DNA from 3 places in the Streptomyces sp. 2-1 genome. Region 2 is predicted to be linked to each of the others. Evidence: riboswitches for the same ligand, from Rfam matches in the RefSeq annotation. Region 2 holds a riboswitch; each other region holds the start of a gene.

Region 1 (6,337 bases), 4.8 Mb from region 2:
GAGGTTGTGGTTGTAGGCGTCCGCGCCCGCCTCGCGCAGCCGCTCGGCCTGGCCGTCGGAGAGGAGCCCGAGGCAGGCGCACACCTCGACGCCCTCGTTCTGGTCCTTGATCGCCTTGATGGTGTCCGAGACCCGGTCGACGTCACGGTCGGTGGGACCGCGTCCGCTCGCCACCAGGCAGACCCGCTTCGCGCCGCCCGCGAGCCCGGCCGCCGCGGCCTCGGAGGCCTGGTCGGGTTTCAGCCACGTGTACTTCAGGATCCCGGCCTTCGAGCCGAGCCGCTGCGAGCAGTACGAGCAGTCCTCCGGGCACAGGCCTGACTTCAGGTTGACCAGGTAGTTGAGTTTCACCCGTCGGCCGAACCACTGCCGGCGCACCTTGCCGGCCGCGGTCACCACATCGAGGAGTTCGTCGTCGGAGGTCGCCAGTACGGCCAGCGCCTCTTCGCGGGTCGGCAGCTCTCGCCGAAGCCCCTTGTCCACCAGCGTGTTCAGCAGGTCCATGAGGTCCGATCCTGGCCTATCCGACCGCGCCGGGCCAAGGAGGGACCGGACAACAGAGGCCGTTCGACGTGTGGGTATTGCCACATCATGGGCGGCTGGTGGTCCGGCTAGGGTCTGTGCGTTGCCTACAAAAGGCAGGTGGGGACGGCCCAGGCGAAATGTCATGTGTTGGCGCCCCATGGAACACCCTCACCTCATGGCCCGGAGGACATATGTCGGGATCGCCTTTCGAGTGGATCGACGAGCAGGCGCGGGCGCGCCACCGGGCCGGACTCGTCCGCACCCTGCGCCCCCGCCCCGCCGACTCCCCGCTCCTCGATCTCGCGGGCAACGACTATCTGGGCCTGGCGAGGCATCCCGAGGTCACCGAGGCGGCCGCGAGCGCCGCGCGGACCTGGGGCGCCGGAGCGACCGGCTCCCGGCTCGTCAGCGGCTCGACGGAGCTGCACGCGGAACTCGAACGCGAGCTGGCCGAATTCTGCGGGTTCGAGTCCGCGCTGGTCTTCTCGTCGGGGTACGCGGCCAACCTCGCCGCCGTCACCGCGCTGGCCCCGCACGGCTCCCTCGTCGTCTCCGACGCGGGCAACCACGCCTCGCTGATCGACGGCTGCCGTCTCGCGCGCGGCACCACCCAGGTCGTCGCGCACGCCGACCCCGACGCCGTGCGCAAGGCGCTGGGCACGCACGCCGGAGTGGCCGTCGTCGTCTCCGACACGGTCTTCTCGGTCGACGGCGACGCGGCCCCGCTCAGCGGACTCGCCGCCGCCTGCCGGGAGTACGGCGCCGCCCTGCTCGTGGACGACGCGCACGGTCTCGGCGTACTCGGCGAAGGCGGTCGCGGCGCTCCGCACGCGGTGGGTCTCGCGGGCGCGCCGGACGTGGTCACCACCGTCACGCTGTCGAAGTCGCTCGGCAGCCAGGGCGGCGCCGTCCTCGGACCGGCCCACGTCATCGACCATCTGGTCAACGCGGCCCGTACCTTCATCTTCGACACCGGTCTGGCCCCCGCGGCGGCGGGTGCGGCCCTCGCGGCCCTGCGGCTGCTGCGCAGGGAACCGGAACGGGCCACGCGCGCGCGTGCCGTGGCGACCACCCTGCACGAACGGCTGACGGCCGAGGGCCTCGAAGCCGTACGACCGGACGCCGCCGTCGTCTCCGTGCGGGCACCCTCCCCGGAGCGGGCCGTGCGCTGGGCCGCGGACTGCCGCGAGGCCGGTCTCGCCGTCGGCTGCTTCCGTCCCCCGTCGGTGCCCGACGGCATCTCACGGCTGCGGCTCACCGCCCGCGCGGACCTCACCGACGGGCAACTCGACCGTGCCGTACGCCTGATCATCGAAGCGCGGCGATAAAACCCTCCCAGGCGGCGGGGGCGAAGAGCAGGGCGGGTCCCGACGTGTTCTTCGAGTCGCGCACCGCGAGCAGTCCGGCCCACGGTCCGGAGGCCGGACGGGCCGTCTCGACGCAGTTGTTCATTCCCGTGCTGCGGCTGCTGCGCTGCCACCGCACACCGTGCAGACGGGTGCTCGAAGGTAGGGGCCGAGGCAGGGCGGGCATGGTGCCTCCTTATGCGCCGTGAGCTACACCGGCGATGAAATCCAACGTTTCCTCGGGCGAAAGGGCGTGGACCTGAAGGGAGTCGAAGGCCTCGCTGTAGGCCTGAAGGTCTTCTTTCCGTTCGAGATAGAGGCTACTCGTCAAGTGGTCTAGAACAACCACATCCAGATCAGATCTGCTCGGAAACGAAAAAATAACAAAGGGCCCGGTGACGCCGACATGAGCTCCAACTCCGAACGGCAGCACCTGAATCCGCACGTGAGGGAGTTGCGCGGCCTCTGCGAGGTGCTCCAACTGCCGTGCCATGACCGCCGGTCCGCCGACCGTCCGTCGTAGGGCCGCCTCGTCGAGAACCGCACTCAGTTGGAGCGGTGGATTCGAACGCAGCACGTGCTGGCGGGCGAGACGCACCTCCACCAGCGCGTCGACCTTGTCGTCCGGCGCCCCGTCCACGGCCGCCAGGGTCACTTCACGCGCGTACTCCGGTGTCTGCAGAAGCCCCGGCACGACGGAGTTCTCCAGCGTGCGCATCACGCTGGCCTGCGACTCCAGGCTGATGAAGTCGCTGTAGGTGGACGGCAGAAGACCCCGGTAGGCGTGCCACCAGTGGTGGCGGCCGTTGTCGTCGGAGCCCGCCAGCACCACGAGCAACTCGCGCAGCTCCGCGTCCCGGACCTCGTAGGCGTCGAGGAGCAGCTCCACGTCCGTCGGCTTCACCCCGCTGCGGCCGGTCTCGATCCGGCTCACCTTCGACTGGTGCCAGCCCACGAGCCGGGCCGCCTCGCCGCTCTTGAGGCCCGCACGGGCACGCAGGGTACGCAGTTCGGCGCCGAGTTTCCGGCGGCGCACAGCGGGACCGTACTGCATGGCCGTCTCCTTCCGACCGTCGCGCCGGCGCTATATCGTCCGGCGTCACGCCGACCGTAGAGGACAAACCGGCCCCCCGCCCAAATACGGTCGGCCGTCGCAGAGTTCACCGCTTCGAGCGACAGATATATGCATATCTCGGTGGATCGGCACCGTGAACGCCGAGGTAGTGGCACTCTGGCGCAAGCACCAGTCCGGGACCGTACTCGAAGTCATCCGCTTCGTGTCGGACTCCGGTCCCGTGGGAAAGGGACGACCTCGCCATGGCAGACCACCAGGAAGCATCCGTCACTCTGCCGAGCGATCCCGCCTCGGTCTACGCCGCCCGCACCTATGTCATGAACGTGCTGGCCGAATGGGGACTTCCATCCGACACGGAGGCGGCCGACACGGTCCGGCTCATCGTCTCGGAGCTCGCCACCAACGCCGTACAGCACACGTTCGGGCAGTCGCCCACCTTCACGGTGGACATCGAACTCGACCGCGACGAACAACTGCGTATCGGCGTGACCGACAGTCACCCGCGCTTCCCGAAACGTTTGCCCGCCGCCGTCCAGCAGGACAACGGCCGCGGCATGGTGATCGTCCGCTGGCTGACGGTCGAGTGCGGCGGCAAGCTGACGGTCCGGCCCACCAGAGAGGGCGGCAAGACGGTCTCGATCATGCTGCCCTGGACGGCGCCGGTGCAGCCTGTGAGAGCGGACTGAGCGCCGTGCCCGGGCCATCGAGGTCGCTGCCGCGCTCGTCCTGCTCGGCGTCGGGCTCGTCCCGGCACCGTTGGCGGCGTGAAGGGGCCCGCTAGTCCTTGTCGGCGGAACCCTGCATCAGGTGGGGGAGGAGCGCCCAGAGCCCCGCGCAGACGACCAGGGTGGTCGCGCCGGCCGCGATGCCGCCCGCCCGGCCCGTCGCCACGTCCACGACGAGCATGACCGAACCGGAGAGGGCGAGCGCGAGCACGCCGAGCCCGATCTGGGCCAGATGCGAGGAGGCGTTCACGACCTGCGGCTTGGCGCCCTGCTGGAAAAGCCGGCGATGCAGCGCGGCCGGGGCGGTGAAGAGGGCGGCGGCCAGTACGGACAGCAGCAGCGTGACGACGTACGTGGCCCGCTGGAACGAGTCCAGGGAGGGGAAGCGCGCGGTGAACGCGAGGGTGAGCAGGAAGGCGAAGAGGATCTGCACCCCGGTCTGCGTGACCCGCAGTTCCTGGAGCAGTTCGTTGAAGTTGCGGTCGGCGCGCTCGAGCCGGGTCTCGTCGCGTTCCTCGTGGTGATGCGGTTCGCCCATGGGTGAAGGAGTAACCACTCAGCCGCGAAAATCACGCTCCGGGCCACGAGAGAGGGCCGCGGCGATCACCGCGGCCCCCTCCCGGGCGGGTCACCTGACCCGGCCGTACCAGACGCTCTTCGTCCAGATCTTCTGGAGCTTCACCACTTCCCCGGTCTTCGGGGAGTGCCAGATCCGTCCCTTCCCGGCGTAGATGCCGACGTGGTAGACGTTCCGGCCCGAGTGGAAGAAGACCAGGTCCCCCTGCTTGCGGTTCGAAGCGGAGACATGGTTCGTCTTGTTGTACTGCGCGGCGGCCGTACGCGGCAGGGACTTGCCCGCCTTCTTGAACGAGTAGAGCGTGAGGCCGGAGCAGTCGAAGCGCTTGGGCCCCACGGCTCCGTACTTGTACGGGGAGCCCTTCTTGGAGGCCGCTACCTGGAGTGCCTTCGTCGCGGGTGTGGCCGCTTCCGCGCCGGAGGTGAATCCGGGGGCCACTATGCCACCGCCTACAGCGGCGATGGTGAGAGCCGATGCGGTACCGGCCCTGCTGAACAGCGACGGGACACGATTGAGCGCAGTCATGCGCAACCCTTCGTCAGCCGCCTGTGAAGGATGACCTGTCGGATTCGGGCTGGCGAAGTTGCCCGGCCGCTGACGCGGCTTCACCCCAAGGGCTGCTCGGCCCGGTCATGGCGTGACCGTTCCGGCGACCCGTCGTGCTTGGGTCCTCCACTCCTGCCGATCCACTTCTGTCGACCGGTCATCCGTGCGGCGGCAGGACTCGGCGTCCGCCCGGATCGCCCCGCCGCTTGTGGCGGGGGCTTGTCGTCGGAAGGGATCTTGACGCACGGATGTCCCAAAAGCCGAGCGGAATCGGCGATTTGTGGGCTTACTCACCACTCACCCGTTCGGGTGGACAGCCATTCCAACGGGAGGGCGTCCAGGGGGTCGACGACCCTCGTACCAGCACCGGAACGTCTAATTCCGTACGGAGACTACGCGTGTTGCGCAGTTCCCACGGGCCTGTAAAAGCAGCTCTGGCTACGCTGTTCGGTGGTACGCCTTTCGGGCCGTTTGAACCCTGACCCGGACGTCTCGTCAGATGCCTGCGTGACGCCGGGTCCGTGGCGGTACGTCAGCTGTCGGAGCGCGGCGGTAGCGCGATCCGGCCCGCTCGGCGCTCACCGTCGAGGACGCGCAGCGCCCGCGCCAGGGTCGGCGCGTGCACCTCGTGCTCCCCGCGCTGATGCATCAGGGCCAGCGCGTCACGCAGCGCGGCAGCCTTGCCGACCAGGGCCTGGGCGGCGCGCAGCCCCCGGTAGGTGTCCCCGGAATGGGCCGGGTTGATCCGGCCGAGCAGGTCCACCACTTCAAGGTAACGGTCGATCAGCTCGGCCTCGGCGCGGGTCAGGGCCGGCAGCGGCGGCAACTCGGGTGGGAGCATCGGGCCGCTCACCTCGCGCCGGGTGCGCTCTGGGTGGACTTCCGGCTTGCGACGATCCGGTCGATCAGTCCGTACTCCAGCGCCGCCCGCGCGTCCAGGATCTTGTCCCGCTCGATGTCGGCACCGATCCGCTCTCGGCTCTGGCTCGTGTGCAGGGCGAGCATCTCCTCCAACTGCCCACGGGTACGCATCAACTCGTCGGCCTGAATGGCCAGGTCGGACGCCTGTCCCTGGACGGGCTCGGAGAACGACGGCTGGTGGATCAGCACGCGGGCGCCCGGCAGCGCGTACCGCTTGCCCGGTGTGCCGGCCGCGAGCAGCACCGCCGCGGCCGACGCCGCCTGCCCCAGGCAGATGGTCTCCACCTCGCAGCTGACGAACTGCATCGTGTCGTAGACGGCCGTCATCGCGCTGAACGAGCCGCCGGGTGAATTGATGTAGAGCGAGATGTCCCTGTCGGGCGCCTGGTACTCGAGGTGCATGAACTGCGCCATCACGTCGTTCGCCGATACGTCGTCGATCGGCGTCCCGAGGAACACGATCCGCTCCTCCAGCAGCTTCGAGTACGGGTCCATGGTCCGGCTTCCCGAACTGGTGCGTTCGGTGAACTCGGGCAGGACATAGCGGGCGGACGGTCGGGTCATGACACACGCTCCTCCGGGAGAGGTCCTGTAAAAAATGTACAGGACGTACATGACGTTA
Region 2 (6,337 bases):
TGGCCGCGACCGACGGGACCGTCCGGACGCAGTGGAACAGCGCGTACGGGAACATGGTCATCGTGACCGCCAAGGACGGTACGGAGACGTGGTACTGCCACCTCTCCACGTACAAGGTCGCCTCGGGGGCCGTCGTGAAGGCCGGGGACCCGATCGCGTACTCCGGGAACTCCGGCAACTCGACCGGTCCGCACCTCCACTTCGAGGTGCGCCCGGGTGGTGGCTCGGCGATCGACCCGCTGCCGTGGCTGCGGAGCCACGGCATCGACCCGACTTAGCCCAGGCCCCTCGACCTGACCCACCCGATGTGACCCACTAGGCCGGAGGGGGGAGCCCCCCGGCCCCACGGCTACAGCTTCTCCACCGGTGCGTACCGCAGCAGCAACCGCTTCGGCTTCTCCTCGCCGAAGTCGACCGTCGCCTCCGCGTTCGCGCCCGTGCCCTTCACGCCGACGACCGTGCCGAGGCCGAACTGGTCGTGGGTGACGCGGTCGCCGACGGCGAGTGACACCACCGGCTTGTCCGTGGCGCCGCGTCGGGTGGCGAAGCCGGACGCGCCCGAGGCCGCCGAGCGGGAGCGCGAGGAGGACAGGGAGGCCGCCACGCCGGAGACCGGACCGGAGGCCGCCGGGCCCAGGGAGCCCGTGCGCTTCCACTCCAGATGCGCCTCCGGGATCTCCTCCAGGAACCGCGACGGCGGGTTGTACGAGGGCTGGCCCCAGGCGCTGCGCATCGACGACCGGGTCAGATACAGCCGCTCCCGCGCACGCGTGATGCCGACGTACGCGAGCCGGCGCTCCTCCTCCAGCTCCTTGGCCTGGCCGAGCGCGCGCATGTGCGGGAAGACGCCGTCCTCCATGCCGGTCAGGAACACCACGGGGAATTCGAGGCCCTTGGCGGTGTGGAGGGTCATCAGCGTTATCACGCCGGACCCGTCCTCCTCCTCGTCCGGGATCTGGTCGGAGTCGGCGACGAGCGCGACCCGCTCCAGGAAGGCGGAGAGCCCGCCCGGCGCCTCGCCCTCGCCGGCCTCCTGCTCGAACTCAAGGGCCACGGCGGCCAGTTCCTGGAGGTTCTCGATGCGGGTCTCGTCCTGCGGGTCGGTCGAGGCCTGCAACTCGGCGAGGTAGCCGGTCCGTTCGAGGACCGCCTCAAGGACCGTCGCCGGGCCTGCGCCCGACTCGACGATCGTGCGGAGGTCCTCCATCAGCGTGTTGAACTTCTTGACGGCGTTCGTCGAGCGGGACGCCATGCCGTACGCCTCGTCGACGCGGCGCAGCGCCTGAGCGAAGCTGATCTTCTCGCGCTGGGAGAGCGCGTCGATCATCGCCTCGGCGCGGTCGCCGATGCCGCGCTTGGGGACGTTGAGAATGCGGCGCATCGGTACGGAGTCCTCGGGGTTCGCGAGCACGCGCAGGTACGCGAGGACGTCCCGGACCTCCTTGCGCTCGTAGAAGCGGACGCCGCCGACGACCTTGTAGGGCAGGCCGACACGGATGAAGACCTCTTCGAAGACACGGGACTGCGCGTTCGTACGGTAGAAGACCGCGACGTCGCCCGCCTTCGCGTCGCCCGCGTCCGTGAGCCGGTCGATCTCGTCGGCGACGAACTGGGCCTCGTCGTGCTCGGTGTCGGCCACATAGCCGGTGATCTGCGCGCCCGCGCCCGCGTTGGTCCACAGGTTCTTGGGGCGGCGCGACTCGTTGCGCTCGATGACCGCGTTCGCGGCGGTGAGGATCGTCTGCGTCGAGCGGTAGTTCTGCTCCAGCAGGATCGTCGTCGCGTTCGGGTAGTCCTCCTCGAACTGGAGGATGTTGCGGATGGTCGCGCCGCGGAAGGCGTAGATCGACTGGTCGGCGTCACCCACCACGCACAGCTCGGCCGGCGGGAGGTCGTGCGCGCTCGGCGGTACGTCCACGGGGTGCTCGGAGGTGCCGACGAGCTCGCGGACCAGTGCGTACTGCGCGTGGTTCGTGTCCTGGTACTCGTCGACCAGGACGTGCCGGAAGCGGCGGCGGTAGTGCTCGGCGACGTCCGGGAAGGCGCGGAGGAGGTTGACCGTCGTCATGATCAGGTCGTCGAAGTCCAGCGCGTTCGCCTCGCGCAGGCGGGACTGGTACATCGCGTAGGCCTGGGCGAGGGTCTTCTCGAAGCCGTCGGCGGCCTGGGCGGCGAAGTCCTCCTCGTCGATCAGCTCGTTCTTCAGGTTCGAGATCTTGGCGCTGAACGACTTGGGCGGGAACCGCTTGGGGTCGAGGTCCAGGTCACGGCAGACCAGGGCCATGAGGCGCTTGCTGTCTGCGGCGTCGTAGATCGAGAAGGAGGAGGTGAAGCCGAGCTGCTTCGACTCGCGCCGCAGGATCCGTACGCAGGCGCTGTGGAAGGTCATCACCCACATCGCGTTGGCGCGCGGGCCGACGAGCTGCTCGACGCGCTCCTTCATCTCGCCCGCGGCCTTGTTCGTGAAAGTGATCGCGAGGATCTGGCCCGGGTGCACCCTGCGCTCGCCCAGCAGGTGGGCGATCCGGTGCGTCAGCACACGGGTCTTGCCCGAGCCCGCGCCGGCCACGATGAGCAGCGGCGAGCCGTGGTGGACCACCGCCGCGCGCTGGTTCTCGTTCAGCCCGTCCAGGAGCGCGGCCGGGTCCACGTGCGGCCGGGGCGCGCCGTCGCGGTAGTACCCGTCCCGGCTCGGCGGCACGTCGAACTGGCCGCCGAACAAATCGTCCGGAACGGGCTCCGACTCCTGCCCCTGGTCCTCCGGCGGCGGCGGGGGCTCGTCCTCGGGCGGCGGGGGCTCCTCCTCGTGGGCCCGTGAGGGCTTGAGGTCCGCCAGGAAGCTGTCATCAAAGAGGCTGCTCATCGCTCTCCGAGTCTAGGCGCCCCCACTGACAGCCTGCCGCCACCTTGGAAACTCGACGGGGTCGCTCCGCGGGGGTGCGGGTTTCCGTGGCTGCTCGCCTTGAGTTTCGTCACCCTCCGGTGGGGGTTTGCAGCGGTCCGTGATCACGTGGTCTGGCTGCGGCTTCGGCTGGGATTCGGGAGCGGTGTGTCGTGGGTGCGGGTCGGCTTTGGTTGGCGTGCGCAGTTCCCCGCGCCCCTGAAGGGGCGCTGCAGTGGGGCGGGCTTCACCTAGTAGACAACTCGGGGCAGAACCATCCGAATTGGCAATCGCGAATCGAGTCCAAGGCTAAGGTCACGAAAATGTATCGGGCATATCGCACATCAAACTTCACAGGGGCCACACGAATTGGCTAACTTTTATGTGGGCCGCACGACCCGCACCGGCGAACACGCCGGGCCGAGCGGCCTCCGCCGAGTCCGGCAGGCCCTCGTGGCCGACGGAGCCGGGGACCCACCGACCTTGGGGTGAATCGGTCCAACTCCCTTCGGGGAAACGGGCCGTAGGGCAAACCTTCCGGAGCACCCGCCCGAACCCGACAGCTAACTCGGTAGGCGGACGACGGAAGGAGACGCCCTCGTGGCGCCACACCGCAGGTCCCGGCCCCCCAGTCCCATGGGCATACGGACTCCGGCCATCGCCACCGCGGCCCTGACCTCGGTGGCCCTCCTCTCCCAGACGGCGAACGCGTCGCCCTCCGAGGAGCCCAGGCCGAGCCTCGAGGAAGTCGAGAAGAAGGTCGGCGACCTCTACCGCCAGGCGGAGACGGCCAGCGAGAAGTACAACGCGGCCAAGGAGAAGACCACCAAGCAGAAGAAGCGCGTCGACACCCTCCTCGACGACGTGGCGCGCCGCACGGAGAAGCTCAACGACGCGCGCGAGGAGCTCGGTACGTTCGCCGCCGCGCAGTACCGCACCGGGGCCGCCGCCCCCGACACCGCCTCCCTCCTCCTCGCGGACAACCCGCAGGACTACTTCGACCAGACCCAGCTGATGGACCGGCTCACCAGCCGCCAGAAGCAGTCCGTCGACGACTACGTGACGCAGCAGACCGCGACGACGGAGAAGCGGCAGGAGGCGTCCGAGAGCCTGGAGACGCTCACCAGGACGCAGAGCTCGCTGAAGACGTCCAAGGCGGACGTCCAGCGGAAGCTCGCCACGGCGCGCGACCTCCTCTCGAAGCTGACCACCGAGGAGAAGGCGCGGCTCGCCGCGATCGAGCGGCAGAAGCAGGAAGAGGCCCAGCGCAAGGCCGACGAGCTGGCCCGGCAGCAGGCGGCCGACGCCGAGCGGCGGCGCCAGGAGGCCGCGCAGGACACCGGGACATCCACGAGCTCCGGGAGCGCCTCAGGGACCTCCGGGTCCGGCTCCACCGCCTCCACCGCCAAGGCCGACAAGGCGCTCGCCTTCGCCCGCGCCCAGATCGGCAAGCCGTACGTCTGGGGCGCGAGCGGCCCCGGCTCGTACGACTGCTCCGGCCTCACCCAGGCCGCCTGGAAGGCCGCCGGCGTCACCCTCCCGCGCACCACCTGGGACCAGGTCAAGGCCGGCACGACGGTCTCCGTGAACAGCGCCCAACCCGGTGACCTGGTCTTCTTCTACGACGACATCAGCCACGTCGGTATCTACATCGGCGACGGCATGATGATCCACGCGCCCAAGCCGGGGGCGTACGTCCGCGAGGAGTCGATCTACTACATGCCGATCCACAGCGTGGTGCGCCCGGCGTGAGGGGCTTCGGCTTCGTGAGGGGCCTTTCGTAGACCTGGGTGGAAATGGGAGAGGGCACACGCGCGTGTGCCCTCTCCTGTTTCCGCTCAGGCTCCCGTTTCCGCTCAGGTCCAGAGCACCGCGATGAAGATGTTCGCCGTGGTCAGTCCGCCCACCAGGCCGAACAGGCTGTTCTCCACCTTCTCCTCGTCCCGTTTCACGTACACGAGGCCGAGGATCACGACCAGCAGGGCGAGCTTCACGCCGATCTTGATGTTGTTGACGGTCTGGTCGTCGGCCTGGTTGAGGCCGACCAGGATCGCGCCGGTGACCAGCATCGTCAGCGCGCCGTGGAGCATGGCCGGGCTGAAGCGGGCCGTGCCGTCGCTCATGGCCTTCAGCTGGGTGAGGAAGCCGCCGAGGAGGGACGCGATGCCGATGATGTGCAGGGCGACGAAGACATGAATGAGTACGTCCATGGCTCCGGACACTAACCAAACGCCTCCGTACCACCGCACACCGCCCCCGGCCCGCACACCCGCCTCGAATACCCGGCTCCGGCGGAGCCCATAGCACCCGGTCGCCCCCCGTTTCCCCACAATCCGCGCATCGGTCACCGCACCACGTCAAGTCGGCGGCCCCGGGCCCGGATCGCGGTCGTACCCGGTCAGCTCATGTCCGAGTCCCACCACTTCCGTACATGCCGTTACCCCCGCCGCGGTCGCAGGTTTAGCGTCCTTCTCCAGGTGACCGGCTCCCCACCACCGCCCGGGTCAGGGGCGGCATCCGGACACCACCGCCGAGAAAGGTCCGGCGGCGGCCCGCTCCCCCTGTGCGGGCCGCCGCCGGACGTGCAACCGGCCCTGAGGGCCGCCGCCGCGGGACGCACCAACTCCTCGGCGGCCGTACGGAAGGACGTGGATCGCACGTGGCAGCGCACCGCAAGCCGAGACAGCGCTCAGTCGGCGGCAGTACGGCCCGCACCGCCTTCACCATCGCGCTGGCGGGCGCGGCGAGCGCGACCGGCTTCGAGGGGACGGGAACCGCCGCTCCCGAGCTGACACCCGCTCAGGTCAAGGCGAAGGTCGACAAGTTGTACCAGGAGGCGGAGGTCGCCACCGAGAAGTACAACGGCGCGAAGGAGAAGTCGACGAAGACGCGGGGCCGCCTGGACACCCTGGCGGACGAGGCCGCGCGCCGGACGGAACGGCTCAACTCGGAGCGGGACGCGCTCGGTTCACTGGCGGCCGCGCAGTACCGGGACGGCGGCGTCGACCCCGCGCTCGGGCTCATGCTCTCCTCCGATCCCGACCAGTACCTGGACGGGGCCGCGTTCGCCGAGCGGGCCGGCAGCAGGCAGGCCTCGAAGGTGTCGCGCGTACGCCGACAGCTGCGCGAGATCGAGCAGTTGCGCGGGGCCGCGCACGTCGAACTCACCTCGCTCAAGGAGCGGCAGGCGGAGCTGAAGCGGCACAAGACGACCGTCACCGGGAAGCTGGGAGAGGCACGGGATCTGCTGTCGCGGCTCTCGGACTCGGACCGGGCCCGCATCGGCGCCGACGACGCGGACACCGCCCGCGCCTCACGTTCCGCCGCGGGCCCGCGCGATCTGGGCGGCAGCACCGGTTCGTCGGCCGCTGCCCCCAACTCCCGTGCTGCGAACGCCATTTCGTATGCGTACGGGAAACTCGGCAGCCCGTACGTGTGGGGCGCCACCGGACCCGA
Region 3 (6,337 bases), 1.2 Mb from region 2:
CGAACAGACCGATCCGCCCGGCGCGCGGCATCTCCGGCGCGAGCGAGGCGTTGAGCCGCACGTCCGGGGAGGTGTTGATGACTCCGAAGGCGTTCGGTCCGATGATCCGCATCCCGTACGTACGCGCCTGGCGCACCAGCTCGCGCTGGCGCTCCCTGCCTTCGGGGCCGCTCTCGGCGTACCCGGCGGAGACCACGACGAGCCCCTGCACCCCGTGTTCACCGCACTCGGCGACGACTTCGGGGACGCGCTCGGCCCGGACGGCGACGACTGCGAGGTCGACGGGCTCGGGGATGTCGCGGACGGAGCCGTACGCCGGCACTCCGCCGAGCTCCTTCTCCTGAAGTGCCCCGTTCACGGCGTAGAGGCGACCGGTGAAGCCCGCTTCGCGGAGGTTGTCCAGGACGCTGCGGCCCACCCCCCCGGGTGTGCGGCCCGCGCCGATGACGGCGACCGAGCCCGGCGCGAGGAGCCGGGCCACGGAGCGCCCCTCCGCCCGCTGCTCCCGCGCGCGCTGCACGGCCAGCGAGCGGTCGGTGGGCTCCAGGTCGAACTCCAGACGTACGACGCCGTCCTCGAAGTGGCGCTTCTGCTGGTACCCGGCGTCCGTGAAGACCTTGATCATCTTGTTGTTGGCGGGCAGCACCTCGGCGGCGAAGCGGCGGATGTCGCGCTCACGGGCGACGGCCGCGATGTGCTCCAGCAGGGCGGACGCCACGCCGCGGCCCTGGTGGGCGTCCTGCACGAGGAAGGCGACCTCGGCCTCGTCCGCGGGGGACGACGCGGGGAGGCCGTCGGCGTTGATGCGGTCGTAGCGTACGGTGGCGATGAACTCGCCGCCGACCGTGGCCGCGAGTCCCACCCGGTCCACAAAGTCGTGGTGCGTGAAGCGGTGGACGTCCTTGGCGGACAGGCGCGGATACGGCGCGAAGAAGCGGTAGTACTTCGACTCGTCGGACACCTGCTCGTAGAAGCTGACCAGGCGGTCGGCGTCGTCGGCCGTGATCGGCCGGATGCGCGCGGTGCCGCCGTCGCGCAGCACGACATCGGCCTCCCAGTGAGCGGGGTACTCGTGCCGGTCCGGCGAGGTCTGCATGGGGCCCAGAGTACGGCTCGGGTCCGACAACGGCCGGTCCTGGTCGCGGGGGTTCATGTCCCGGGAACGTGTCGGTGCGCGTCGGTACCTGTCCCCGGGTTCGTGTTCCAGGGGGTCACGCCCCACGGGTTCACGTCCCGGCTACGGCGGGCTCGCGTCCGGCAGGGGCGCGAGGCAGTCTTGGGGGACCGAAGCCGCCTCGGGCCCGGTTTCCGCGGCCGCTCGGGGCACGCTTCACGATATGGAACAATGGTCTAGACAACCGTGAGACACCTGAAGGGCAGCATCACATGGCTGAGCGCCGCGTCAACGTCGGCTGGGCCGAGGGCCTTCACGCCCGTCCCGCCTCCATCTTCGTCCGGGCCGCCACGGCCTCCGGCGTCCCCGTGACGATCGCCAAGGCCGACGGCAACCCCGTCAACGCCGCCTCGATGCTCGCGGTTCTCGGCCTCGGCGCCCAGGGCGGCGAGGAGATCGTCCTGGCCTCCGACGCCGAGGGCGCGGACGCCGCGCTCGACCGCCTGGCGAAGCTGGTCGCCGAGGGCCTTGAGGAGCTCCCCGAGACCGTCTGATCTCTCGGACCACGTACGGCGGAGCCGCGTCGACCCGTATCGGGTGACGCGGCTCCGCCGTTTCCGCCTGCAGGCCGCGCGCTGCTTTGTGGCCTCACGCACTGTTTTTCCCGTGCGTCACACCGTCTCGCGGCTTTTCGCCGCACTCTCGGGCATCGTCCGGGCTTTTTGGGATGCCCGCGCACCGCGTTCCACTCATCCTGGTTCCGCGCATGCGGAAATCACGTGCGCGGAAATTCCCGGCACGTGAAAAAAGGGGCAGCAGAAATAGACCCCTGCAAATAACTCTCTTTGTATACGGCGCCACTGTTAATGCCGCAGGCCCGCCGTGTTTACGGGATGTTGCGAAGTCCTCACACGCTCCGCGCGATCGGAGCCGCCGGGAAAGCGCAGCCGGTGCGCGGCCATCGCCCGCTCGGTGTGCAGCGCCGTGATCGCCCTGGCCCGGTCGTTGTCGCCGCGCGCGACGGCGTCCACGATGGCGCCGTGCTCGGCCCAGGACTCGGCGGGGTGGGCGGGCGCCTCGACCGAATACATCCAGGCGATCTTGTGCCGCAACTGGGCGAGCGTGGACGTCAGCACGGGGCTCCCCGAGGCCTGTGCGAGCGTCTCGTGGAACCAGCCGCCGAGCGAGCGCAGATCCTCGCTGTTGCCCCTCCTGGCCCGCTCCTGGCCCAGCCTGACCAGGCCGCGCAGCACCTTGAGGTGCGCCTCGGTGCGACGCTGGGCGGCGCGCGCGGCCCCAAGCGGCTCCAGCAGCATGCGCATCTCCAGGAGATCGGCGGCCTCCTGCTCGGTGGGTTCCGCGACGCACGCGCCCGCGTGCCTGCGCGTGACGACGAATCCCTCCGCCTCCAGGGTGCGCAGGGCCTCCCGCACGGGGACCCGCGAGACGCCGTACCGGCGCGCGAGCAGTTCTTCGGTGAGCCGGCTGCCGCGCTCGTAGACACCCGCGACGATGTCGTCACGGATCGCCGTGCATACCGAGTGCGCGGGAATACGCATGACCGGACCTCCGCCTTAACCCCCGCGAAACGCGGTCGATTGACGCTTGTTCGGTGACTCTATTGCAGAGAACGGGAAATTCCGATGGCGGACCGGAATCCGTGGCTATTTTTTGGACACACCCGGCTTCTGAACAGGCAGTCGTCCGGTGCAAAGTCGGCCGGGAAGTGGCCGAGAAGCCATCAGGAAGTGATCAGAACCGCGCGAAGGCCCCGGCTCGGTGAGCCGGGGCCTTCGGGAGAGCTGCCGCGCGGGAGAGCCGTCGCGTGGGAGGGCTGCCGCGTGGGAGGGCTTGCGCCCGCCGTCAGACGTTCACGCCGTGCTGGCGGAGGTACGCGAGCGGGTCGATGTCCGAGCCGTACTCCGCGCTCGTCCGCGCCTCGAAGTGCAGGTGCGCCCCGGTGACGTTGCCGGTCGCCCCGGAGAGGCCTATCTGCTGGCCCGGGGTGACCGTCTGGCCGACCGAGACACCGAGGGAGGACATGTGCCCGTACTGGGTGTAGGTGCCGTCGTTCATCTTGATGACGACCTCGTTGCCGTACGAGCCGCCCCAGCCGGCCTCGACGACGGTGCCGGCGCCCACCGCGTGGACGGCGGTGCCGCTGGCTGCGTGGAAGTCGATGCCGGTGTGGCTGCCAGAGGACCAGACGGCGCCGCCGGCCTTGTAGCCGGTGGAGACATACGAGCCGGAGATGGGCGCGGTGTACGACTTCAGCAGGCGCTCACGCTCAGCTGCGCGGGCAGCGCGGGCCTTGACCTCGCGCTCCTTCTTGGCCTTCTCCGCGGCTTCCTTGGCACGCTCCTTGGCGGCGGCCTCGGCCTTCTCGCGGGCGGCGGTCTCGTCGGCGGCCTGCTGCTGGGCGGCGGCCTGCGCGTCGATCTGGTCGGCGACCGTGTCGCCGATGGTGATCGCCTGGGTCAGGGTCTGCTCGGCGGGGCTCTCGGCGGCGAGTGCGGGAGCAGCCAGGGTGCCGACCACACCGGTGGTGGCGAGTGCGGCGACGCCGACGGTCCGGTTGGTCGTGCGCTTCATACGGCTGGGACGACGGTGCTTCCCGGTGGCGCGAGTGAACGCCATGAAGTGGCTGGTCCTTTCCTTCCTTCTCGCCTACCGGGTTAGCTGACGGGTTCGGAGCAGGAAGGTCTCCTACGGACCCCCTTCGGGAAGGGCGTCCGATTCACCCCAGGGACTTCATATGGGTCCCCGGCTCCCCTGGCTCGCGCCGTACGGGGACTCGGCGATGACTGTCCGGTGCCGCGGGCGCGGCGCACTGCCTGACGAACAGCCGGACCGACGCTAAGCGGGGCGTCTTTCAATCAACAAACGGATCAAGGGTTTTGAGGCGCATGCCACAGGGCAGACACGCAACCTCCCTATCAATACGGACAACCAGTGGTTCGGGTGATGAAGTCCGGGCAAAAGGAGAACCCAGGCGACTCTTCCGTCACCTGGGTTCTCAGCGGAACGGCCCGGTTCCACTGCGCCTTCTACTGCGCGCTCTACTCCGCTGTCACGACGCTGACTTCGCCGATTCCGAGGGCCCTGACCGGCTCCTCGATCTGCGCGGCGTCACCGACGAGGACGGTCACCAGACGGTCCACCGGGAAGGCGCTCACGGCGGCCGCGGTGGCCTCCACGGTGCCGGTCGCGGCGAGCTGCTGGTACAGCGTCGCCTGGAAGTCGTCCGGCAGGTGCTGCTCGACCTGGTCGGCGAGCGTGCCCGCGACGGCGCCCGCCGTCTCGTACTTCAGGGGCGCCACGCCCACCAGGTTCTGCACGGCGACGTCGCGCTCGGCGTCGGTGAGGCCCTCGGCCGCGAGGGTGCGCAGCACCTTCCAGAGGTCGTCGAGCGCCGGGCCGGTGTTCGGGGTGTCCACGGAACCGCTGATGGCGAGCATCGCGGCGCCCGTCCCGTCCGGCGCGGAGCGCAGCACCTGGCCGAACGCCCGCACACCGTAGGTGTATCCCTTTTCCTCGCGCAGGACGCGGTCCAGGCGTGAGGTGAGGGTGCCGCCGAGGCAGTACGTGCCGAGCACCTGGGCGGGCCACACGCGGTCGTGCCGGTCGGCTCCGATACGGCCGATGAGCAGCTGCGTCTGGACGGCTCCGGGACGGTCGACGATGATCACGCGGCCGGTGTCGTCGGCGGTGATCGGCGGAACGGGGCGGGCCTCGGCCTGCGATCCCGTCCAGGCGCCGAGCGTGTCCGCGAGCAGCGCGTCGAGGTCGACGCCGGTGAGGTCGCCGACCACGACGGCGGTCGCGGTGGCGGGGCGTACGTGCTTCTCGTAGAAGGCGCGCACGGCCGCCGAGTCGATCGCGGTGACCGTCTCCTCGGTGCCCTGGCGCGGGCGCGACATGCGCGAGGTCGCCGGGAAGAGCTGCCGGGAGAGCTCCTTGGCGGCGCGGCGGGCCGGGTTGGCGGTCTCGTGCGGGATCTCGTCGAGCCGGTTGCGCACCAGCCGCTCGATCTCGCTGTCCTCGAACGCGGGTGCCCTGAGGGCGTCGGCGAGCAGACCGAGCGCCTTGGGGAGCCGGGAGACGGGGACTTCGAGGCTGATCCGTACGCCGGGGTGGTCGGCGTGCGCGTCGAGGGTGGCGCCGCAGCGCTCCAGCTCGGCGGCGAACTCCTCGGCGGAGTGCTTGTCGGTTCCCTCGGTGAAGGCACGCGCCATGATCGTGGCGATGCCGTCCAGGCCCTGCGGCTCGGCCTCCAGCGGGGCCGCCAGGAGGATCTCGACGGCGACGACCTGCTGGCCGGGGCGGTGGCAGCGCAGCAGCGTCAGGCCGTTGTCGAGCGCGCCGCGCTCGGGGGCCGGGAAGGCCCAGGGCCTGGCCTCGCCGGCCTGGGGCTGCGGGTGGAATTCCATCGTGGCGAGCTCGGTCACTTGGCCGCCTCCTCGTCGGTGTCGTCAGCGGCGTCGGTCTCTTCGGCCTCTTCGGCGACGGTCTCTTCGGCCTCTTCGGCGACGGTCGGCTCGTAGACCAGCACCGCGCGGTTGTCGGGGCGCAGGCGGGCCTTGGCGACCTCCTGGACCTCCTCGGCGGTGACGTCGAGGACGCGCTGGACGGCGGTGAGGGCGAGCTGCGGGTCGCCGAACAGCACCGCGTACCGGCACAGTTCGTCGGCGCGGCCCGCGACCGTGCCGAGGCGGTCCAGCCACTCGCGCTCCAACTGGGCCTGGGCGCGCTCCATTTCCTCGGCGGTGGGGCCCTCCTCGGCGAACCGGGCGAGCTCCTCGTCGACGGCGGTCTCGATCACCGGCACCTCGACGTCGCCGGACGTCTTCACGTCGAGCCACCCCAGGGAGGGCGCTCCCGCGAGGCGCAGCAGGCCGAACCCGGCCGCGACGGCGGTGCGGTCGCGGCGTACGAGCCGGTTGTAGAGCCGGGACGACTCGCCGCCGCCGAGCACGGTCAGGGCCAGGTCCGCCGCGTCGCACGCGCGCGTGCCGTCCTCCGGAAGCCGGTAGGCGGCCATCAGCGCGCGGGCCGGGACCTCCTCCTCGACGACCTCGCGCAGCTGCTCACCGATGGTCTCGGGCAGCGAACCGTCGCGCGGGGCGGGCTTGCCGTCGTGGCCCGCGATCGAGCCGAAATACTTCTCGACCCAGGCGAGCGTCTGCTCCGGGTCGATGTCTCCGACGATCGACAGAACGGCGT

Evidence for each region. A riboswitch is a leader RNA that binds a small molecule or an ion and turns the genes downstream of it on or off. The one in region 2 is predicted to bind cyclic di-AMP.
Region 1: linked by a shared signal. The riboswitch ahead of ACN20J_RS08965 (C40 family peptidase) and the one ahead of ACN20J_RS30160 (NlpC/P60 family protein) in region 2 are both predicted to bind cyclic di-AMP.
Region 3: linked by a shared signal. The riboswitch ahead of ACN20J_RS35450 (M23 family metallopeptidase) and the one ahead of ACN20J_RS30160 (NlpC/P60 family protein) in region 2 are both predicted to bind cyclic di-AMP.

What each region holds. Positions count from the first base shown of each region.
Region 1 covers NZ_CP183383.1:2,038,263-2,044,599, reverse strand. The annotation lists gene bioB (biotin synthase BioB) at 1-504, opposite strand, end outside; gene ACN20J_RS08990 (8-amino-7-oxononanoate synthase) at 717-1,853, shown strand; gene ACN20J_RS08985 (DUF397 domain-containing protein) at 1,834-2,058, opposite strand; gene ACN20J_RS08980 (helix-turn-helix domain-containing protein) at 2,068-2,925, opposite strand; gene ACN20J_RS08975 (ATP-binding protein) at 3,189-3,632, shown strand; gene ACN20J_RS08970 (DUF6328 family protein) at 3,724-4,209, opposite strand; gene ACN20J_RS08965 (C40 family peptidase) at 4,300-4,773, opposite strand; cyclic di-AMP (ydaO/yuaA leader) riboswitch at 4,777-4,988, opposite strand; gene ACN20J_RS08960 (hypothetical protein) at 5,327-5,635, opposite strand; gene ACN20J_RS08955 (ATP-dependent Clp protease proteolytic subunit) at 5,644-6,279, opposite strand.
Region 2 covers NZ_CP183383.1:6,816,696-6,823,032, reverse strand. The annotation lists gene ACN20J_RS30170 (M23 family metallopeptidase) at 1-278, shown strand, start outside; gene pcrA (DNA helicase PcrA) at 350-2,863, opposite strand; cyclic di-AMP (ydaO/yuaA leader) riboswitch at 3,304-3,475, shown strand; gene ACN20J_RS30160 (NlpC/P60 family protein) at 3,482-4,633, shown strand; gene ACN20J_RS30155 (hypothetical protein) at 4,738-5,091, opposite strand; gene ACN20J_RS30150 (NlpC/P60 family protein) at 5,541-6,337, shown strand, end outside.
Region 3 covers NZ_CP183383.1:8,055,671-8,062,007, reverse strand. The annotation lists gene ACN20J_RS35465 (GNAT family N-acetyltransferase) at 1-1,096, opposite strand, end outside; gene ACN20J_RS35460 (HPr family phosphocarrier protein) at 1,387-1,668, shown strand; gene ACN20J_RS35455 (GntR family transcriptional regulator) at 1,978-2,673, opposite strand; gene ACN20J_RS35450 (M23 family metallopeptidase) at 2,978-3,751, opposite strand; cyclic di-AMP (ydaO/yuaA leader) riboswitch at 3,764-3,924, opposite strand; gene ACN20J_RS35445 (M16 family metallopeptidase) at 4,174-5,562, opposite strand; gene ACN20J_RS35440 (M16 family metallopeptidase) at 5,559-6,337, opposite strand, start outside.